4 regions of the Pectobacterium aroidearum genome follow, and region 4 is predicted to be linked to each of the others. Evidence: predicted binding sites of a transcription regulator. Region 4 holds the regulator's gene; each other region holds the start of a gene.

The links. Region 4 encodes PurR, which represses purine synthesis genes. Its sites were predicted from a motif close to CANGCAAACGTTTGCNTG; they were not measured.
Region 1: the regulator PurR is predicted to act here: its motif matches at 3,129-3,146, upstream of purE (5-(carboxyamino)imidazole ribonucleotide mutase).
Region 2: the regulator PurR is predicted to act here: its motif matches at 2,058-2,075, upstream of cvpA (colicin V production protein).
Region 3: the regulator PurR is predicted to act here: its motif matches at 3,488-3,505, upstream of guaB (IMP dehydrogenase).

Annotation. Positions count from the first base shown of each region.
Region 1 covers NZ_CP166097.1:1,487,426-1,492,587, forward strand. The annotation lists gene AB8809_RS06665 (HAAAP family serine/threonine permease) at 1-938, opposite strand, end outside; gene purK (5-(carboxyamino)imidazole ribonucleotide synthase) at 1,449-2,519, opposite strand; gene purE (5-(carboxyamino)imidazole ribonucleotide mutase) at 2,516-3,025, opposite strand; gene lpxH (UDP-2,3-diacylglucosamine diphosphatase) at 3,204-3,926, opposite strand; gene ppiB (peptidylprolyl isomerase B) at 3,937-4,431, opposite strand; gene AB8809_RS06690 (DoxX family protein) at 4,853-5,162, shown strand, end outside.
Region 2 covers NZ_CP166097.1:1,608,368-1,613,529, forward strand. The annotation lists gene folC (bifunctional tetrahydrofolate synthase/dihydrofolate synthase) at 1-1,086, shown strand, start outside; gene dedD (cell division protein DedD) at 1,076-1,831, shown strand; gene cvpA (colicin V production protein) at 2,149-2,649, shown strand; gene purF (amidophosphoribosyltransferase) at 2,671-4,188, shown strand; gene AB8809_RS07260 (UbiX family flavin prenyltransferase) at 4,403-4,975, shown strand.
Region 3 covers NZ_CP166097.1:1,410,611-1,415,772, forward strand. The annotation lists gene AB8809_RS06330 (AEC family transporter) at 1-113, shown strand, start outside; gene AB8809_RS06335 (zinc ribbon domain-containing protein) at 159-383, shown strand; gene AB8809_RS06340 (protealysin inhibitor emfourin) at 392-736, opposite strand; gene AB8809_RS06345 (M4 family metallopeptidase) at 733-1,776, opposite strand; gene xseA (exodeoxyribonuclease VII large subunit) at 2,007-3,395, opposite strand; gene guaB (IMP dehydrogenase) at 3,567-5,033, shown strand; gene guaA (glutamine-hydrolyzing GMP synthase) at 5,141-5,162, shown strand, end outside.
Region 4 covers NZ_CP166097.1:2,231,508-2,236,669, forward strand. The annotation lists gene cfa (cyclopropane fatty acyl phospholipid synthase) at 1-928, opposite strand, end outside; gene purR (HTH-type transcriptional repressor PurR) at 1,129-2,154, opposite strand; gene AB8809_RS10335 (YnhF family membrane protein) at 2,561-2,650, shown strand; gene AB8809_RS10340 (NlpC/P60 family protein) at 2,746-3,597, opposite strand; gene AB8809_RS10345 (Grx4 family monothiol glutaredoxin) at 3,939-4,289, shown strand; gene rnt (ribonuclease T) at 4,403-5,074, opposite strand.

The DNA of each region.
Region 1 (5,162 bases), 740 kb from region 4:
TTAGATATTGCGATAGTGGCAATAACCGGTGCCAGATAGCCCATGACTGGGTTGTTAAAATGGTTCGCCAGATAGGACAGAATAGAAATATTCTGCGTTTTCGCTTCCATCAGTTCAGCAGGAGAGAGGCTCAGTACGCAGCTGAAGACGAAGAACATCACGGTCAGCACCATCATAATGTGGCTATAAGACAGGATGCGTGAACATTTTTTCTCTGCGTCATCGCCATATTCTTTCCGTTTGGCAACGGCGAAAGAGGAGATGATCGGGGAGTGGTTGAAGGAGAAAACCATCACCGGAATAGCCAGCCATAATGTCGCCAATAGACCATTGCCCGTTACGCTGGAACTCAAAGAAATGTTTTCAAAAACAGAGGTATTCCAGTTCGGAATTAAATAAAGCGCCAGCAACATCAGCACGGCGACGAAAGGATAAACCAGAATACTCATTGCCTTAACGATCATTGCTTCACCGAAGCGAACAATAAACATTAACCCGAGGATTAATATTAATGACAGCACGGCACGCGGCGGAGAAGGTAAATGCAACTGGTGAGTAATAAAGCTATCAACCGTATTGGTGATGGCGACGCTATAAACTAACAGGATCGGATAAATAGCGAAAAAATAAAGCAAAGTGATTAATTTTCCCGCACCAACGCCGAAATGTTCTTCAACAACTTCGGTAATATCTTCGCCACCTTTTTTGCCGGATAATACAAAACGGCATAAAGCACGGTGAGAATAATATGTCATCGGAAAAGCAATCAGCGCCATGATAATTAACGGAATTAAACCACCAATACCGGCGTTGATAGGTAAGAATAACACGCCAGCGCCGATGGCCGTGCCATAGAGGCCCAGCATCCAGACGGTATCGCTTTTACGCCATCCTGAAGCCTGTTCTAACACCTGGCTGCTATCTTGAATTGTGCTCATATACTGATTTCTCCTCGGTGAACACATTAATACCCGTCGTGTTGGGGTACAAAAATTACAGTACCGGCAACTTGCCGTTACAGAGTTTAAAAAACGAACAAGACATATTGCTAATTATTTCAGCAGGTCAATACTGTTTTGTGGCGGCATTCTATATCGTGGTGGTCAGCGAATAATATTGAGGCGATCACAGAAATGAATTGACGGGGAATATTTTAATAAATTTTCGAGAAAAATAAAATATCAATCCTGATACTTTATTTTAAATATTTTTAACGGCTCGTTATTGATACTTTATTTAATTACTGAGTGATGAAAATACACAGTGAATAAAATAAATAGCAGCTGAAATAATAAACGCAATTTTGCTGATGTCACGCGTAATGATGATTTTTCTCTTTTTCGACGCAGCGGTAGCGGATGTGCTTTCTGCGAACGTATCGAATGCGTTGCTATTAATAGACGGTTATCCGACAGGCTGTCATCTGCCGGATAACCGTTACCGCGCTGTCAGGCAGTCAGTTTTTCTTCTGCCCACGCTAGACCGCTGTGGTATTCCTCTGGTAATAGAAGAGCCAGCGATTGCAGCGTGTGTTGCAGCTGTGTGGCATCCGATGACGATAAATTGAGGTGTCCAACTTTGCGGCCGGGGCGAACCTCTTTCTCATACCAGTGCAGATGTACCAGCGGCAGCGCCAGCCAGTCGATATTTACGTCGGTGCCAATCAGGTTGACCATCACCGAAGGCGTTTCAACGACCGGTACCGGCAGCGGCAGATCCAGAATGGCGCGCAGGTGCAATTCAAACTGGCTTATCGATGCGCCATTTTGCGTCCAGTGGCCGCTATTGTGTACGCGGGGAGCCAGCTCGTTAATGAGCAGACGATCGCCGACAATAAAGCATTCCATCGCCATCACACCGACATAACCCAGCGCGTTCATAATCGCGGATAGCATCTGCTCTGCCTGTTGTTGCAATTGCGGGTTGGGCTGAGGGAAGGCCACGCTGGTGCGCAGAATGCCATCCTGATGCAGGTTATGGGTGAGCGGATAGAACACGCATTTGCCGTGCGTATTGCGGGCACCGACCAGTGAGACTTCACCGGAAAAATTAATGCCTTGTTCAACGATGCATTCGCCGTAGCAGTCAGCAGGCAACGTCTGCTGTTCCCCATCGCGTAAGCGCCACTGTCCGCGACCGTCGTAACCACCAACGCGACGTTTAACGATCGCCAGTTCACCTAATGAGGAAAAAACGTGCGGCCATTCATCGGCGCTTGCCAGTAATTGCCAAGGCGCGGTCGCCAGATTCAGCGAATCCAGCAGTTGTTTTTGCGTCAGGCGATCGGCCAGACGCGGGAAAATATCGCGGTTCGCAAACGCGGTGTGTTCGGCCAATTCACGGGTGAGGGCGGTTTCCGGCCAGCGCTCGATCTCGGCGGTAATCACACTGTTATGAAACGGCACCGATTCCGGCTCGGCATCCAGTCCCACCGGATAAACGGCAATACCTAATGGTTCACCAGCCTGACGCAGCATTCTGCCCAACTGACCATTGCCTAATACGCAGACCGGTTTCATGCCTCCTCCCGCGGATCGGGATGAGAGAGTACATCGTCGGTTTGCGCCTGACGCCAGTCGGCCAGTCGGGTGGCGATGCCACGATCGTGCAGGGCGAGAATTTGTGCGGCCAGCAGAGCGGCATTCGCTGCGCCCGCTTTGCCAATGGCTAACGTGCCGACCGGAATACCACGAGGCATTTGGACGATAGAATACAGGCTGTCTACACCGCTCAGCGTTGAGCTTTGAACCGGCACGCCAAGCACGGGAACCAGCGTTTTTGCTGCCAGCATACCCGGCAGGTGTGCTGCGCCGCCAGCGCCAGCGATGATCACATCAAAACCGTTCTGTGCCGCTTGTTCTGCAAAGCTGAACAGCTTATCCGGCGTCCGGTGTGCGGAAACGACTTCGGTATGAAAAGGAATGTTCAGCGTGGTGAGGATTTCCGCAGCAAACTGCATAGTGGCCCAGTCACTCTTTGAACCCATGACGATGGCAATTTTAGCCGGGGCAACGTTGGATGACATGCCTGTAACGCTCCTGTGATTGTACGTGTTCGTGACATCTTTGCGTCGGCCAGACGGGGAGGGTCTGGCGTTGAGGGCGTAGAGCATACCACGCCATTATGGCAAGGAAAACGGTTGCGTATGCGGAAATGCTGGGGAAATAAGATTAGAGGCCGTTAAGCCAATGGCAGGAAACGCATTAAAATGGGAAGGAAATCAGTTCGATATTTTGTGGCGTGACCTTAATCATCGACCCTTCTTCATGCCAGGCACCGAGAACGGCGCGACGGCCATAAGACTCGCCGAGATCGACCTGATGAATGGCCGGGCGGTGCGTGTGGCCATGAATCATTGTCTTTACCTGATAATGCCGTAGGCGTTCAAGTACCGCGTCATGATTGACATCCATAATCTGCTGCGATTTTTTCTGGTTTTCCTGCTGACTGGTTGCACGCATCTTCGCCGCGATTTTCACGCGTGATGACAGCGGTAATAGCAGAAAGAGTCGCTGAATGAATGGATTGTGAACCCGGCGGCGGAATTGCTGGTAGTGATGATCGTCGGTACACAGCGTATCGCCATGCAGAATAAGGATCTTCTGACCGTAGAGATCGAGCACCGTTTCCGTTGGAAGTAGAGTCATTCCGCTTTGTTTAGCGAAACGCTTACCGATCAGGAAATCACGGTTACCGTGTACAAAATAGCAGGGAATGCCGCGCTGATGTAATGCATAAAGTTCAGCGGCGATGGTGGCATGTAGCGGCTGGGGATCGTCGTCGCCAATCCAGGCATCAAACAGATCGCCAAGAATGTATAGCGCATCGGCATGAATCGCATCATGGCGTAAAAAACGCAGAAAACCGGCGGTAATCGCCGGTTCATGAAGACTTAAATGCAGATCGGCAATGAACAGCGTTGCCATGCAGGTCGGATTATTCGCTGACCGTTACGTGGGTAATCACCACGTCTTCTTTCGGTACGTCCTGATGCATGCCGCTGCGGCCAGTAGCTACGCCTTTGATTTTATCAACGACGTCCATACCTTCGGCGACTTCAGCGAAAACGCAGTAGCCCCAGCCATCTGCACGCTCTGAACGGAAGTTCAGGAAGTCGTTATCGACAACGTTGATAAAGAACTGAGCCGTTGCAGAGTGCGGATCGTTGGTACGCGCCATTGCCAGCGTGCCACGCGTGTTTTTCAGGCCGTTGTTGGCTTCATTTTTGATTGTCGCGTTGGTTTCTTTCTGATCCATACCTGGAGCGAAGCCGCCGCCCTGGATCATGAAACCATTAATCACACGGTGGAAAATCGTGTTGTCATAAAAACCGCTGCGGCAGTAGTTCAGGAAGTTTTCTACGGTAACCGGCGCCTTGTCTGCAAACGTATTAATAACGATATCGCCGTGGTTGGTATGAAGCGTAATCATAATAATGAACCCTAGATAGCCTTAGTGATTAAGAGTGCTGTTCACAAAAGGCGGTGAACAACAAGAGCGCTGTTATAGCATAACTGGTCGATTGAGTCAGTACTTCACGCTTATCGTGCCGTTGTTAGCGGTTGGCTGGAGGGGTAAATCGTATAAAAATGTTTACTACTCTGATTTTGGTAGGCATCAGATAAGGTGTGCGCTGAAGAAGATTGCGTAATCAGGTGTTAATCAGGGAATAGGGACTTTTAAAAACAAATAAATTGATCAAATTTTTCAATTACAGTTAATTAATTTGAATGATATTTTTGTTGCCCTAGATCAATGTTTTGCGTAATCAACGTGTTCTTTTTTTGCGGCTCAGATTAATCTGAGAGTAATTCTTATTCCTCCTAAATAACTCTAAAGAGATAGGTGAACTATGCTGGGCATTCTGGATAGTGTTAATCGTCTGTTAGACAAGCCGGATTTTGGCAAACTGTTTCTGCGCGTATCTTTCAGCGTTTTGATGTTGTTCCACGGTTGGCACAAACTACACGGTGGCATTGGTTTTATTGAAGGAATGCTGACTAATGCTGGGCTCCCTGCGTTTGTCGGTTACGGCGTTTATATCGGGGAAGTGATCATTCCGATCATGATGATACTCGGCATCTTGACGCGGCCTGCCGCGCTGATCTTCTCTTTCACCATGCTTGTTGCTGCATTGCTGGTGCATTCTGGTGACTTCCTTT
Region 2 (5,162 bases), 620 kb from region 4:
ACCACCTGCTGTACGCTGGAATCCATTCTGCTGGCCGCAGGGCTGCGGGTTGGCGTTTACAGCTCTCCCCATCTTGTTCGCTATACCGAGCGGGTGCGTATTCAGGGCAAAGAATTGCCTGAAGCGCAACACACTCAGGCATTTGCGGATATCGAAGCAGGACGAGGGGCGGTATCGCTCACCTATTTTGAATTCGGTACGCTGTCGGCGCTGCAACTCTTTAAGCAGGCGAACCTGGATGTCGTCATCCTGGAAGTGGGGCTTGGTGGGCGCCTGGACGCCACCAATATCGTGGATGCGGATGTCTCCGTCGTTACCAGCATAGCTATCGACCATACCGACTGGTTAGGTAACGATCGGGAAAGCATCGGTCGTGAGAAAGCCGGGATATTCCGACAGAGTAGACCTGCCGTTGTCGGCGAGCCGGATATGCCGGGAACGATTGCCGATGTTGCCGCTGAGAAAGGGGCGCAGCTGCGCCGCCGTGGTCGCGACTGGGACTATTCCGTTCAGCGCGAAACGTGGAGCTGGCAGGATAAGCAGCGTGAGTTATCACGGCTGCCATTACCTAATGTCCCGTTGGCGAATGCCGCCACGGCGCTGGCTGCATTGCACTATTCGTCACTTAATGTGAGCGAAGACGCGATCAGGCAAGGGTTACAGCACGCGACATTACCGGGGCGTTTTCAGACGGTGCAGGAGTCACCGCGATTGATTCTTGATGTTGCACACAATCCCCATGCGGCGGTGTATCTGGCAAATCGGTTGGCCGCGTTGCCGACCACCGGAAAAATACGGGCTGTCGTCGGCATGCTGTCGGATAAAGATATTGCCGGTACGCTGGCCTACTTAACACCGTTGGTGGATGAGTGGTATTGCGCACCGCTGGAAGGGCCGCGTGGTGCCACCGCACAGCAGATTGCCGAGCACCTGACGCGCAGCCAATCGTTCCCTGATGTCGTGGCGGCCTGGCAGCAGGCGATGTCCGAGGCGGAGCAGCAGGATATCGTCATTGTATGTGGATCTTTTCATACGGTAGCGCATGTAATGGAAGCGCTGGATGAGGAGAAGGCGAATGGCGAGTAAATTTCAGAACCGCCTGGTGGGTACGGTCATTCTGGTCGCGCTGGGCGTGATCATTTTACCCGGCCTGCTGGATGGTAAGAAAAAGCACTACGAGGACGAGTTTGCGTCGATTCCGCTAATCCCTAAACCGGGTGATAGTAATGAGATGGAATCGCTGCCTGCGTTGAACCCGTCGCTGCCGAGTCAGCCACCGGAAGGGGCGGAGGCGGCGATGCAGAACAGCCCGGAAGCCGAAGCGCCTGATGCGAGATCATCGACAGCTAATTCATCGGCAGCGACAGCACCTGAAACCACGACGCAGACACCGCCATCATCCCATTCTGGCGCGAATACGCCAGCGATGACGGCACCGCCGGTTGTGGTGGAACGTCCGCCGGTTCAGACGCCGAAGCCTCAGCCAAAACCTGAGGTGAAACCGGAAGTAAAACCGAAGCCTGAGCCTAAACCGGAACCCAAACCGGAAGTGAAGCCTGAAACACAGCCGACGCAGCAAGCGCCCGTCGGACAGGCTTATATTGTTCAGCTCGGTGCGCTGAAAAACGCGGATAAGGTGAACGAGATTGTCGCCAAATTGCGTCTCTCTGGCTATCGTGCGTATACCGTACCGTCAACGCCGGTTTCAGGGCAAATCACCCGTATTTACGTGGGGCCGGATGCCTCGAAGCAGAAGCTGGAGTCGTCGCTGGGTGAGCTGCAACAGCTCAGCGGACTCAGCGGGCAGGTGCGTGCACATTCCGTTCGTTAAGGCTGGTTAAGCGTGAAAATAACGGGGTGGATTGTCTGTTGTCTGCCGCGTAATAGTAGAAGAAGCAGGCTGCGGGGATGAGGCTCATATGCGTGATGCTTCGCCCCGCACTCGTTTTGAGTGGCCTGTTGTTGATTTTGTTATGCCGACAGTGAATAGAATCAGGCATAGCGAGTTGCTGGTTTTTTCGCCTGATTATCTATTGATGAAATCGGCGGAAATACGCTACGCAAACGTTTTCTTTTTCTGTTAGAATGCGCCGCGAACAGGATGACGTAGCGGCTTATCGGTAGCATCGTTCATTATTAGGATCGTTCATGGTTTGGGTTGATTACGTCATTATTGGCATCATCGGTTTTTCGGCTCTGGTTAGCCTGATCCGGGGGTTTGTTCGTGAAGCGCTGTCGTTAGTAACCTGGGGATGTGCGTTTTTTGTCGCCAGCCATTACTACGCTTACCTCGCGGTCTACTTCACCCGTTTTGATGATGAGTTGGTGCGTAACGGCATTGCGATTGCCATTCTGTTTATTGCAACGCTGATTGTGGGGGCTATCGTCAACTATGCGATTAGTTCGCTGGTTGAACGTACCGGATTATCCGGCACCGATCGCGTTCTGGGCATCTGTTTTGGTGCGCTACGCGGGGTGCTGATCGTTTCCGCACTGCTATTCTTTCTGGATACTTTCACCGGTTTTTCACAAAGTGATGACTGGAAGCAGTCCCAGTTAATCCCGCAGTTCAGTTATATTATCAGGTGGTTTTTTGACTACCTGCAAAGCACGTCAAGTTTCTTGCCGCAGCATTTACCGCTGCGGTAGCGCTGATGAGGAAAAGACACCATGTGCGGTATTGTCGGTATCGCCGGTTTTACACCGGTCAACCAGTCGATTTATGACGCGTTAACGGTGTTGCAACACCGTGGGCAGGATGCAGCGGGTATTGTAACCATCGATGCCTTTAATTGTTTTCGCCTGCGTAAGGCCAATGGCCTGGTGAAAGATGTGTTTGAAGCGCGGCACATGCAACGCCTACAGGGAAACATGGGGCTTGGCCATGTGCGTTATCCAACCGCAGGTAGCTCCAGCGCCTCGGAAGCACAGCCTTTCTATGTTAACTCTCCGTTCGGTATCACGTTGGCCCACAACGGTAACCTGACTAACGCCCATGAACTGCGTAAAAAGCTGTTCGAGCAGGAGCGTCGTCACGTTAACACCACGTCTGATTCTGAAATTCTGCTGAACATTTTTGCCAGAGAGCTGGACCGTTTCCAGCATTATCCGCTGGAAGCCGATAATATTTTTGCGGCCGTTGCCGCGACGCACCAGCAAATTCGCGGTGCCTATGCCTGTGTTGGCATGATTATCGGACACGGTATGGTGGCTTTCCGCGATCCTAACGGGATTCGTCCGCTGGTGATTGGTAAGCGCGATCTGGAAGATGGTCGCAGCGAATACATGGTGGCGTCAGAAAGCGTCGCGCTGGATACGCTGGGCTTTGAATTTTTACGTGATGTGGCGCCGGGAGAAGCGATCTACATTACGGAAAAAGGGCAGCTGTTTACCCGCCAGTGTGCAGAGAATCCGAAGAGCAACCCGTGCCTGTTCGAATATGTTTACTTCGCGCGCCCGGACTCTTTCATCGATAAAATCTCGGTCTACAGCGCACGCGTTCGCATGGGTCAGAAGCTCGGTGAAAAAATTGCGCGCCAGTGGGAAGATCTCGATATTGACGTCGTGATCCCGATTCCTGAGACTTCTTGTGATATCGCGCTGGAAATCGCGCGTATCATTAACAAACCGTATCGTCAGGGGTTTGTGAAAAACCGCTATGTTGGCCGTACCTTTATCATGCCGGGACAGCAGGCGCGTAAGAAATCGGTACGCCGTAAGCTGAACGCCAACCGTGCTGAATTCCGTGACAAAAACGTGCTGCTGGTGGATGACTCCATTGTACGTGGTACAACGTCGGAGCAGATTGTGGAGATGGCGCGTGAAGCAGGAGCCAAGCGTGTGTATCTGGCCTCTGCGGCACCGGAAATTCGCTTCCCTAACGTGTATGGCATCGACATGCCGAGCGTCAACGAGCTGATTGCTCACGGTCGCGAAGTGGACGAAATCTGTAAGATTATTGGCGCTGATGCGCTTATTTTCCAGGATCTCGACGATCTGATCGACGCAGCGCGTGAAGATAACCCGGATATCGCTCAGTTTGAATGCTCGGTGTTCAACGGGATTTATGTGACGAAGGATGTTGATCAAGGCTATCTGGATTATCTGGAAGTATTACGCAATGACGATGCCAAAGCGCTGCGTAGCCAGAATGAAGTCGAAGATCTGGAATTGCATAACGAAGGTTAACGGCTAGCTGTTCGTTAACGCTTCATCGAAGGGGGAGGACGCGAAAGTGTCTTCCCCCTTTTTATATAGAAAACATGTTGTATATAGAAAACTGGGTTGTTTATAAAAACGCCGTTTCGGCGCTTCTCCTTGCTTATCGCCAATCAATGCGGCAAAGTTTGCGCAGATAATTTTTCCGCGTTTTTGCTTACGCGGTCAGCCAGAGGCAGTACGAATGAAGCGACTGATTGTAGGGATTTCCGGCGCGAGCGGCGTCATTTATGGCGTCCGGCTGCTACAGATTTTACAGGCGCTGGAAGGTATCGAAACACACCTGATCATGAGTCAGGCCGCCCGGCAGACGCTGGCGTTAGAAACCGATTTTAGCCTGCGTGATGTACAGGCACTGGCCGATGTGGTGCATGACACGCGTGATATCGCGGCCAGCGTCTCTTCGGGGTCGTTTAAAACGGCGGGGATGGTGATTTTACCTTGTTCAATAAAAACCCTGTCTGGCATTGTGCACAGTTACAGCGATAACTTATTAACGCGCGCGGCCGATGTGGTGCTGAAGGAGCGTCGTCCTTTGGTGCTGGGAGTACGTGAAACGCCGCTGCATTTAGGACATTTACGGCTGATGACCACCGCCGTTGAACTCGGGGCGATAATCATGCCGCCTGTGCCTGCGTTCTATCATCGCCCAGAAAGTGTGCAGGATATTGTCGATCAGACGGTGAACCGCATTCTGGACCAGTTTGATATCGACCTGCCGAAAGATCTCTTTACCCGTTGGCAAGGTGCGTCATAGCAGGCTAGATGCTAACTCGTTCTATTTTCTTCTCTGCGGGCAGTAAAGCGTTACTGCCCTTTTTTTGTGCCTTTTTATCACATTGCACCAATTTTGATCGCAAAAGCACTTAAATGGTGCGTTTGCGTTTTTGTATTCATGGCAATGTTATCTATCCTTATTGTTATACGCCAAAAAGTTTCTCGGA
Region 3 (5,162 bases), 820 kb from region 4:
CGATGGGGGGAAACGCCACGCTGGCAGCGAATATTATTGGCTTGACGACGGTTGGCGCGTTTTTCATGATTGCTATTGGGCTGTACGTGCTACGTTCCCTCGGTGTGATTTAACCTCTGACCATCACGCGTTATTGGTAGCAAAATGGAGGAGAAAAGATGGATGCGCTTTGTCCTGATTGTCACCACGTGATGCTGTGGCAGTCTGATGGTTCGTTCCTGTGTAAGGACTGCCAGCAGCATTATCTGCGTAAGGCGGCGTGCCCTGAATGTAACCACTTACTTCAGGAACTGAAAGCCTGTGGCGCGGTGGATTACTTCTGCCAGCAGCACGGGATGATTTCCAAACGGCGGGTCGTGTTCAGCTATACACCTGCCGATTAAGCCTATTGCTACTCCTGTGCGCCGTTACGCCACAGCTCGGTCAGTTCCGGCGGCGCACGGTCTTCAGGGATCAGCAGGATAACATCGGCATACTGATTCTGCTGCGGGTGACGATAGCTGATGTGGATGCGGTAATAGAACTGGTCGCCGCGCCCCGGGCCGTCTGGTTCACCGGGGTCGCGAGCCTGAGGAAAGGCGTTACGGATCGCGTTACAAATGCGTTCCCGCTCGGATGACGTCACGCTGGCGAGCGCGAAGCGTCGCAACCCCGCCAGTTTGGGGATGAAGGCGAATCCTCCTTCACGCGCCAGCTCAATGATGGCGTCTTCGTTGAGCTCTGGCAGTGTCTTCATAAGAACTCCTGACGAACCTCCACGCCCACGGTTTCCCACGACTGCATGACGATATCCGCAACGGTGTTGTTAAAACGCTTAGCGGCATGTTGGATCGTATGGCGCGCGAAAATTTCGAAATCCGCATTTTGCGGCAGTGACTTATCGCACAGCGTGTCGTACCAGATGCGGCCAGCTTTTTCCCAGGAATGCCCGCCCAGCGCGATGGCTGTCAGGTAGAATGCTCGGTTGGGAATGCCGGAATTCAAGTGTACGCCGCCGTTGTCTTCGCGCGTGTTCACATATTCACTCATATGAGAGGGCTGGGGATCGATCCCTAGCAGTTCATCATCATATGCGGTGCCTGGGTGAGACATCGACCGCAGCCCCATCCCGTGAATACCGTCTGCCAGCAGATCGGCACCGATAAACCAGTCCGCCTGCTCAGCGGTTTGCCCCAAATGGTACTGCTTGACCATAGAACCAAATACATCGGAAAGTGATTCGTTCAGCGCGCCGGACTGACGAAAATAAATCAGTCCTGCTTCGTGTTCGGTAATGCCGTGAGCGAGTTCATGCGCAACCACATCCAGCGCAATCGTGAAGCGATTAAAGATTTTGCCGTCGCCATCTCCGAATACCATCTGCTGCCCGTTCCAGAAGGCGTTCTGGTAATCCTGACCGTAATGCACTGTGCCCGTCAGCGGCAGCCCCTCGGCGTCCAGTGAGTTACGTTGGAAAATCTTCCAGAAGAAATCATAGGTGACACCCAGATAGTTGTAGGCTTCATCGACGGCGATATCACCGTTGCTGGGCTGGCCTTCCGCACGTACCTGCTTGCCGGGCAACTGTTGCTGCTGTTCGGCATCGTGGATGTTGCGATTAGCCTGCCCGGCGGGTAATTTCTCATGGGGTTCCGGGCGTGGATTGTGGCTGACCATTAATGACTGAACGTGCATCAGCGTCTGTTGCGCGCAGTGGCGCTGCTCGTCTGTGCCGTTTGCAATAATGCGATGCAAAATATAAGGGGGAATCACGCTACAAATCGGTCTGGACTTCATACCTCATCTCCTTGAAAACGCTCATCAGGGGTAACACAGACGATCGATAAAGCTCACTGTATTTTTATCCCATCTTGCTTCACCGCTAACATGCAGATTGAAGTATGACGGGCATAAATTTTAGTGAGCTAAAAATGAGTATAGTTCAGATGATAGGGGCAAGAATGGGGGATCGCCGTTGTTTTAGGATAAATCCCCATCCTGTGAGTTTTATGCCGATCGCGCGATTTTTATGACTGAGATGAGGGTTTTCGCCGCTTTTTCACAGAACTTGGGTTCGGCACCAGCGTCGTGACCTGACTTTCTACCCAACCGTCCTGCAAACGGGTTTTCAGCGTTTCACCGGGGGTAATTTGCGTGACGTTTTTCAGTACATTACCGTCGGGGGCGGTGGTGACGTTATAGCCGCGCGCCAGCGTCGCCAGCGGGCTAACGCCTTCCAGCCGTGAACAGGCGATACCTAGCTTCTGCTTGTTCTGATTTAACTGGCGTTCCACTGCACTCTGCATCTGATAGCTCAACTGCTGTAAGCGCTGTTGCGCACGATGGATGCGAGTCTGCGGCTGCTGTTGCATTAGGCGCTGTTGTAAGCGTTCACTTCGGCGTAAGGTTTGCCGAAGCTGCTGCTGCATGGCGTCATCCAGCCGTTGGCGCAGTTTGACCAGCTGTGCCTGCTGACGCGCCAGCCGCAGTTGTGGATGTTGTTGCTGCAAGCGGTGGTGCAGACGAGTAAATTCCCGGTTGCGCTGGGCAAGGTAATAATCCATCGCCATTTCCAGCCGCTGGCGCTGGGACTGAATCTGGCGCAACAGTTCAAGTTGGTTACGACTCACTAACTCGGCAGCGGCGGACGGCGTGGGGGCTCGCAGGTCACCGACGAAATCGGCGATGGTGACATCGGTTTCATGGCCGACGGCGCTGACGATAGGAATATGGCTGGCAAAGATGGCTCGAGCCACCCGTTCATCATTAAAGCTCCACAGATCTTCCAGCGAACCGCCGCCGCGCCCGACGATTAACACGTCACACTCTTCTCTCTGGTTAGCCAGCTCAATAGCGCGAACAATCTGTAGCGGTGCGTCTGCGCCTTGCACCGACGTGGGATACACGATCACCGGCAGCGACGGGTCACGGCGCTGCAATACCTGCAAGATATCGTGCAGGGCGGCACCGCTGGCTGACGTAATCACGCCGACCTGTTTGGCGGGAGAGGGGAGCACCTGCTTAAACTGCTGATCAAACAGCCCTTCGGCGGCGAGTTTCTGTTTGAGCTGTTCAAACTGTTGCTGCAACAGACCGTCACCGGCAGGCTGCATACTTTCCGCCAACAGCTGATAGTCGCCGCGGGGTTCATACAGCGTAATGGTGGCCCGAATCAGCACCTGCTGGCCGTTTTGTGGACGGAATGTCACCCTGCGGTTACTGGTACGGAACATCGCGCAGCGCACCTGCGCACGTTCATCTTTCAGCGTGAAATACCAATGGCCGGATGAGGGCTGAGAGAGGTTGGAGATTTCACCGGAGAGCCAAATCTGGCCCATTTCCATTTCCAACAGTTGTCTAACCGTCTGATTCAGTCGGCTAACGGTAAAAATTGCAGAGGAGGGAAATTGAGACATTGTGAGCCAGATCAAATTTTAAAACAGTCACTTAATTGATCGATACTACCTACCTGAAACAGGTAATCAAGCATTTTAGTAAAATAATGCTGGAGGCAACCGATTACGCTCTGTATAATGCCACGGCAATATTTTATCTATTCTTACATCCACCTTGGTGAGATATTGCCCATGCTACGTATCGCTAAAGAAGCACTGACGTTTGACGACGTCCTCCTGGTTCCCGCTCATTCTACTGTTCTGCCTAATACTGCCGATCTGTCCACGCAGTTGACGAAAAACATTCGCCTGAATATTCCTATGCTGTCCGCAGCGATGGATACCGTTACCGAATCCGGCCTCGCTATTGCGCTGGCGCAGGAAGGCGGTCTGGGCTTTATTCACAAAAATATGTCAATTGAGCGTCAGGCGGAAGAAGTCAGCCGCGTGAAAAAACATGAAAGTGGTGTTGTGGTCGATCCACAGACGGTCACCCCAGAAACCACGCTGCGTGAAATGAAAGAGCTGACCGAGCGCAACGGCTTCGCGGGTTACCCTGTCGTGGCAAAAGACAACGAATTGGTCGGTATCATCACCGGTCGTGACGTGCGTTTTGTGACCGATTTGGAAAAACCGGTTAGCGCCTTCATGACGCCGAAAGAGCGTCTGGTCACCGTTAAAGAAGGCGAAGCGCGTGACGTCGTGCTGCAAAAGATGCACGAAAAACGCGTCGAGAAAGCACTGGTCGTTGACGACAAATTCCACCTGATCGGCATGATTACGGTAAAAGATTTCCAGAAAGCAGAACGTAAACCAAACGCCTGTAAAGACGAACACGGTCGTCTGCGCGTAGGCGCGGCGGTTGGTGCCGGTGCGGGTAACGAAGAGCGTGTTGATGCGCTCGTTGCCGCAGGCGTTGACGTTCTGCTGATCGATTCCTCACACGGCCATTCCGAAGGCGTATTGCAGCGTATTCGTGAAACACGTGCTAAATACCCGAACCTCGAAATCATCGGCGGTAACGTCGCTACGGGTGCAGGCGCGAAAGCGCTGGTTGAAGCGGGCGTTAGCGCGGTCAAAGTGGGTATCGGCCCTGGCTCCATCTGTACTACCCGTATCGTGACGGGCGTGGGTGTACCGCAGATTACGGCGATCTCCGATGCGGTTGAAGCGCTGGAAGGTACCGGCATTCCGGTCATCGCCGACGGCGGTATCCGCTTCTCCGGCGACATCGCTAAAGCCATCGCAGCAGGCGCGGCCTGTGTCATGGTCGGTTCCATGCTGGCGGGTACGGAAGAATCTCCGGGTGAAATCGAACTGTATCAGGGGCGTTCATTCAAATCTTATCGCGGTATGGGCTCACTGGGCGCGATGTCCAAAGGTTCATCAGACCGTTACTTCCAGACTGATAACGCCGCCGACAAACTGGTGCCGGAAGGTATCGAAGGCCGCGTAGCCTACAAAGGCCGCCTGAAAGAGATCGTTCACCAGCAGATGGGCGGCTTGCGCTCCTGTATGGGGCTGACGGGTTGCGCGACTATCGACGCGCTGCGCACGCAGGCTGAGTTTGTACGCATCAGCGGCGCGGGCATTCAGGAAAGCCACGTTCACGACGTTACCATTACTAAAGAGTCACCAAACTACCGTATGGGTTCATAAGGTAATTTGCGGGCTGATTTAACCCGATAAACCCGGTACTATTGCCTGTCTTTTTAGGGCTATTCGCCGGGTTTACTTATTTTTTAGCTTTTTGGAACATGCTCCTCATGACGCAAAACATTCATCAAC
Region 4 (5,162 bases):
AGTCCTCCATCACCATGTAAGGCTCACTCGCCTGCGCAATGTGCTGTATGGAGGGAATGCAGGCGTTGGGGAAAATGTATTTATTCATCCAGGGGTCAATGTGTGGGGTGGTCTTATTGGCTCCGATGGTATGCAGCAGAAACAGTCCATCAGGCTTTAGATTACGCTTTGCCATGCGAAAGTAAGTGCCATAGTTACGCGGGCCGACGTGTTCAAACATGCCAACAGAAACAATCCGATCGAATTGCTGGTTCAGATCGCGGTAGTCTTGTAACGCAACGATGACGTCCAGATCCTGACAGCGCTGTTGTGCCAGTGCCTGCTGTTCTCTGGAAATGGTGATGCCGTAAACGGAAACACCGTAACGCCGCGCCGCGAACTCAGCAAGCCCGCCCCATCCGCAGCCGATATCCAGCAGCGTCATGCCGGATTTAAGCTGGAGTTTTTCACAAATCATGGTGAGTTTATCTTCCTGTGCCTGTTCCAGCGTTTGTGCCTGTTTCCAGTAGGCGCAGGAGTATTGCATGTAAGGATCCAGCATGAGGGTAAAAAGATCGTTCCCCAGGTCGTAGTGCACTTCACCGACCACTTGAGCGCGCCGACGGGATTGTAAATTCGTGACGCGAGAGAGGGCGACTCGCATGGCATCGTGCAGGCGGTGAGGTAAGGTTTTCCCTAGCCCTGCGCGCAGGACACGATGGAAAAACATATCCAGCCGTTCACACTCCCACCACCCATCCATATAGCTTTCACCTAATCCCAATGAACCTTCTCGCAAGACACGTTTAAAAATGCCGGGATTAATCACGCGGATGTCAAAAGGGCGGGTACCGTTGATTATGATATCCGCAGCGGCCAACTTATCCCGCATTATGCGGAACCAAGGCGTGGCATCGTGATCCCATTCTTCTGTATAAGGTGAACCCATCATGTCTCCTTAACTTTATGTAAAAGTATCGTAAAACACCTGGACAGCACTTATCGCAGCCGACGTAATCGGCTGTCACCAGAGGAAATGAAACGCGATAGTAGATTTATAACTGCTTCAGCCAGCATACAAGAAAATGGGCTGAAGCAGAGAGGAAAGCGAACAGGAATAGAAAAATCGTTTGGACGGTATTGCTGCCGTTAGCGGCGATAGTCGAGGTAAGGGCCGTCTGCAACCGAGCGGCGCTCAATCAGCGTCGGGTGCACTTCGATGACGTGCGCATCTTCCCGCTTGCTGGTAATGCGATCCAGCAACATCGCGAAAGCAGACTGCCCCAGACGCTCTTTCGGCTGATGGATGGTCGTCAGTGCCGGCGTAAAGAAACGCGCGTGGCGCACGTTGTCATAACCGATCACCGAAATATCCTGCGGCACGCGCAGACCTAATTCATCTGCCGCACAGATCGCGCCCATCGCCATGATATCGCCACCGCAGAATACGGCCGTTGGCCGCTGTTTCTGCGCGAGAATTTGATGCATCGCTTTATAACCGGACTCCGGCTCGAAATCGCCCTGAACAACCCACTCTTCACGCACGGTGATGTCGGCTTCCTTTAACGCTTTTAAGAAGCCGAGGTAGCGTCCGCTGCCGGTGTTACGTTCTTGAATACCAGGGATAGCACCGATATCCCGATGACCACGTTCGATCAGGTAGCGACCGGCCATATAACCGCCTTCAAAGGCGTTATCGATAATCGTATCGGTAAAATCGCTGTGCATCTGCCCCCAGTCCATCACGACCATCGGAATGCTGCGATAATCTTTCAGCATCGCCAACAGTTCAGGTGGATATTCGGCGCACATGACCAGCAGGCCGTCGACGCGTTTTTGCGCCAGCATGGAGAGATAGGCGCGCTGTTTACCGATGTCGTTATGCGAATTACACAGCACCAGCGTGTAACCCTTGGCGTAGCAGCTGTTTTCGACAGCTTCAATGATTTCGGCGAAGTAGGGCGCTTCGCTGGATGTGGCCAGCAAACCGATAGATTTGGTGTGATTAACTTTGAGGCTGCGGGCGACGGCGCTGGGCGAATAGTGCAATTCTTTGATTGCCGCCCTGACGGCTGCCTTGGTCTCTTCGGCGACGAAACGTGTTTTATTGATCACGTGCGATACGGTTGTGGTGGAAACGCCAGCACGTTTTGCCACATCTTTAATCGTTGCCATCTAAAAATGACTCCTGAACTTACCTGTTACAGACGTAAGTATATTGTTAATCGTTTGCCTACGTTTAATGTTCTTCTTCTAAGCTAAAAAACAGGATTTCAGAAGGAGAATGCCGAATGTTATACCGAAGGGATCTGGGTTGACGTTTTTCGACTGATACGCAGCGCTTTCATAAACAGCGGATTGTGTCCGATTTATCATGAAAGTGAAAGGGGTAATTTATACTATTAGTGATGCATACGTCCGAGATTTTTCACTAGAATTATGAAAGAATCGTAATAACCCTATTATTTGTAGATTTAACTGCCTAAATGGGTTCGGCTGTGAATCGCGGTGTCTTTATTTCAGATAGCGCTTTCAGGTGAAATTTTCAGCTAAAATTTGTTCGCTAATAAAGGAGTGGTTTATGGATACAGATCTGAAGATGTCTTTGCTGACAACCGTTGGCTCGTTGGCTGTCATCATCACGTTTAGTTTTATTGCGGTGCTGAATTAACCGAACGATGCTCTGCACAGGCTAGGTATTCAGACACGTTGATGCTACATAAAACGTGTCTGAATCATTTCCATTCGATGTAGGTTGTCTGTCTCTTAACGAATTGTCTGCGGTGTGACCACGCGACGCGCGCCCACGTAGTGCTCCTGCCAGTAATCTTCACTCAGCTTGCTGATACGAATATCTGAACCTGTACGCGGCGACTGAATAAATTTCCCTTCTCCCAGATAAACTCCGACGTGATCGGCTGCGCCACGATTATTGATGCGGAAGAACACCAAATCGCCGCTTTCCAGTTCGCTCTTTTTAATCGGAGCGGCATCACGCAGATGATACATTTCGTTAGCGGTGCGCGGAATTTGGATTTTAACGACATCTTTGTACGCGTAATAGACCAGCCCGCTGCAGTCGAATCCAGTAAAGGGTGATGAACCGCCCCAGTGATAAGGCTTACCTATCTGGCTCATCAACTTATTCATTGCTGTCGTTTTGGCATGCTGATAACGCTTTTTATGTGCCGCGCTCAGCGCCATTCCTTTTTCCGTGGGTGACGGGTTTTTATCTACCTTTCCCTTGAGCACTGTCTTTTTCAGCCCGGTTTTGACTCTGACCTGCGCGGTCGTCTGCTTCTCTTCTTCAGGCTTCAGCTTTTTGAGGTTTTTTTTCACTAGCGCGGGCGTGCTGCTTTGCGTCCGGGATGGCTTTTTCTCTGTTGATTTGTTCGCGCTACGGGGCTTGGTTTTCGTTCTGGCGGCGGTAGGTTCTGGTTTTTTGCTTTTGATCGGTGTCGGTGATTTAGCATTACCCTTTGTTTGGCGGCTTTTCTTGTTGGTTTCTTCAACGGCGCTTTTCTTCGGCGCAGAATGCGGGGTATGCGGCGCAGCCTGAACGACGTTCAGGGATAGATTACTGAAAAATAATATAAAAAGAGTAATAAATAAGCGCATAATAAAAGTGACCGAACATAATCCTTAACTCGCTCAATCCGCACAGTATTCCTGAAAACGGCGTCATAAAAAAGTGGGCATGACCGCTTTATTCATACAGAATAGTGAAAAAACGTTAATAGTTGTTTTTTCGATTGATTTATCAACGCATTCTGGTGTTGATTTCATCAATGGCGAATAACTTGCAGGGAAAATACCCTTACAAAAAATGGCGTTTTTTTGTGGCTAGTGGCATCGGTACAATATCACTGAGTCAATGTCGCTGTCGTGGTACCTCTGACGGCGGCTCATGGCTAGCGTTTTGGACGTTAGCCATCCTATAGGTTTAAGGAAGCAAGAAGATGACGACACCGACAATTGAAAAAATTCAGCGCCAAATTGCTGAAAACCCGATTTTGCTGTACATGAAAGGCTCCCCGAAATTGCCAAGCTGTGGTTTTTCCGCACAGACCGTTCAGGCGTTGTCTGCATGTGGCGAGCGTTTTGCGTATGTTGATATTTTACAGAACCCGGATATCCGCGCTGAGCTTCCGAAGTACGCGAACTGGCCGACATTCCCGCAGCTGTGGGTTGATGGTGAGTTGATTGGCGGTTGTGATATCGTGGTTGAAATGTTTCAGCGTGGCGAACTGCAACCGCTGATCAAAGAAACGGCAGACAAATACAAATCGCAGCAGGCCGATCAAGAGTAATACTTTCTTTTGGCGTAATGACGATGCGTAATGTTGTTACGATGCGAGCGTAAATCCTCTTCCAGCGGGTGCCTCATGGCACCCGTTTTTTGTTCTCTGGATTTCCCATTTTTTCAGTCTTCGGCTGATACGTCTTCCAGCGAATTTTCTTCCAGCGCAATCGGCCAGCCGCCCAGGCGTTTCCAGCGATTAACCAACTCGCAGAACAGTAATGCCGTCTGGTTGGTGTCATACAGCGCGGAGTGTGCCTGACTGGAGTCAAACGCAATCCCTGCGGTAATACAGGCCTTAGCTAGTACGGTTTGGCCTAACACCAACCCGCTGAGTGCCGCGGTATCGAAGGTAGCGAAAGGGTGGAACGGGTTACGTTTCAGGCTACAGCGCTCCGCTGCTGCCATCATGAAACTATGATCGAATGTGGCGTTATGCGCCACGATAATGGCACGATTACAGTTTTGCTCCTTGATCCCTTTTCGCACGACTTTGAAAATTTCATGCAGTGCATCATATTCGCTCACTGCACCGCGTAGCGGGTTTGTGGGGTCAATACCGTTAAATGCTAGCGCGGCGGGTTCGAGGATCGCGCCTTCGAATGGCTCAACATGAAAATGTAGCGTTTCATCTGGCTGCAACCAACCGTCTTGATCCATTTTTAATGTTACCGCCGCAACTTCCAGCAAGGCATCGGTTTTCGCATTGAATCCGGCAGTTTCAACATCAATCACTACCGGGTAAAACCCACGAAAACGACCGCTCAGGGCGTTCAGATCACTTTTATCAGCCATTTGTCTCTTAATTGTTAGCAAAACGCAGCGCGCATTATTGCAAATTTTGGCCGGAGATGCAGCATGCCGTTGCCGTTCAAACGACGGT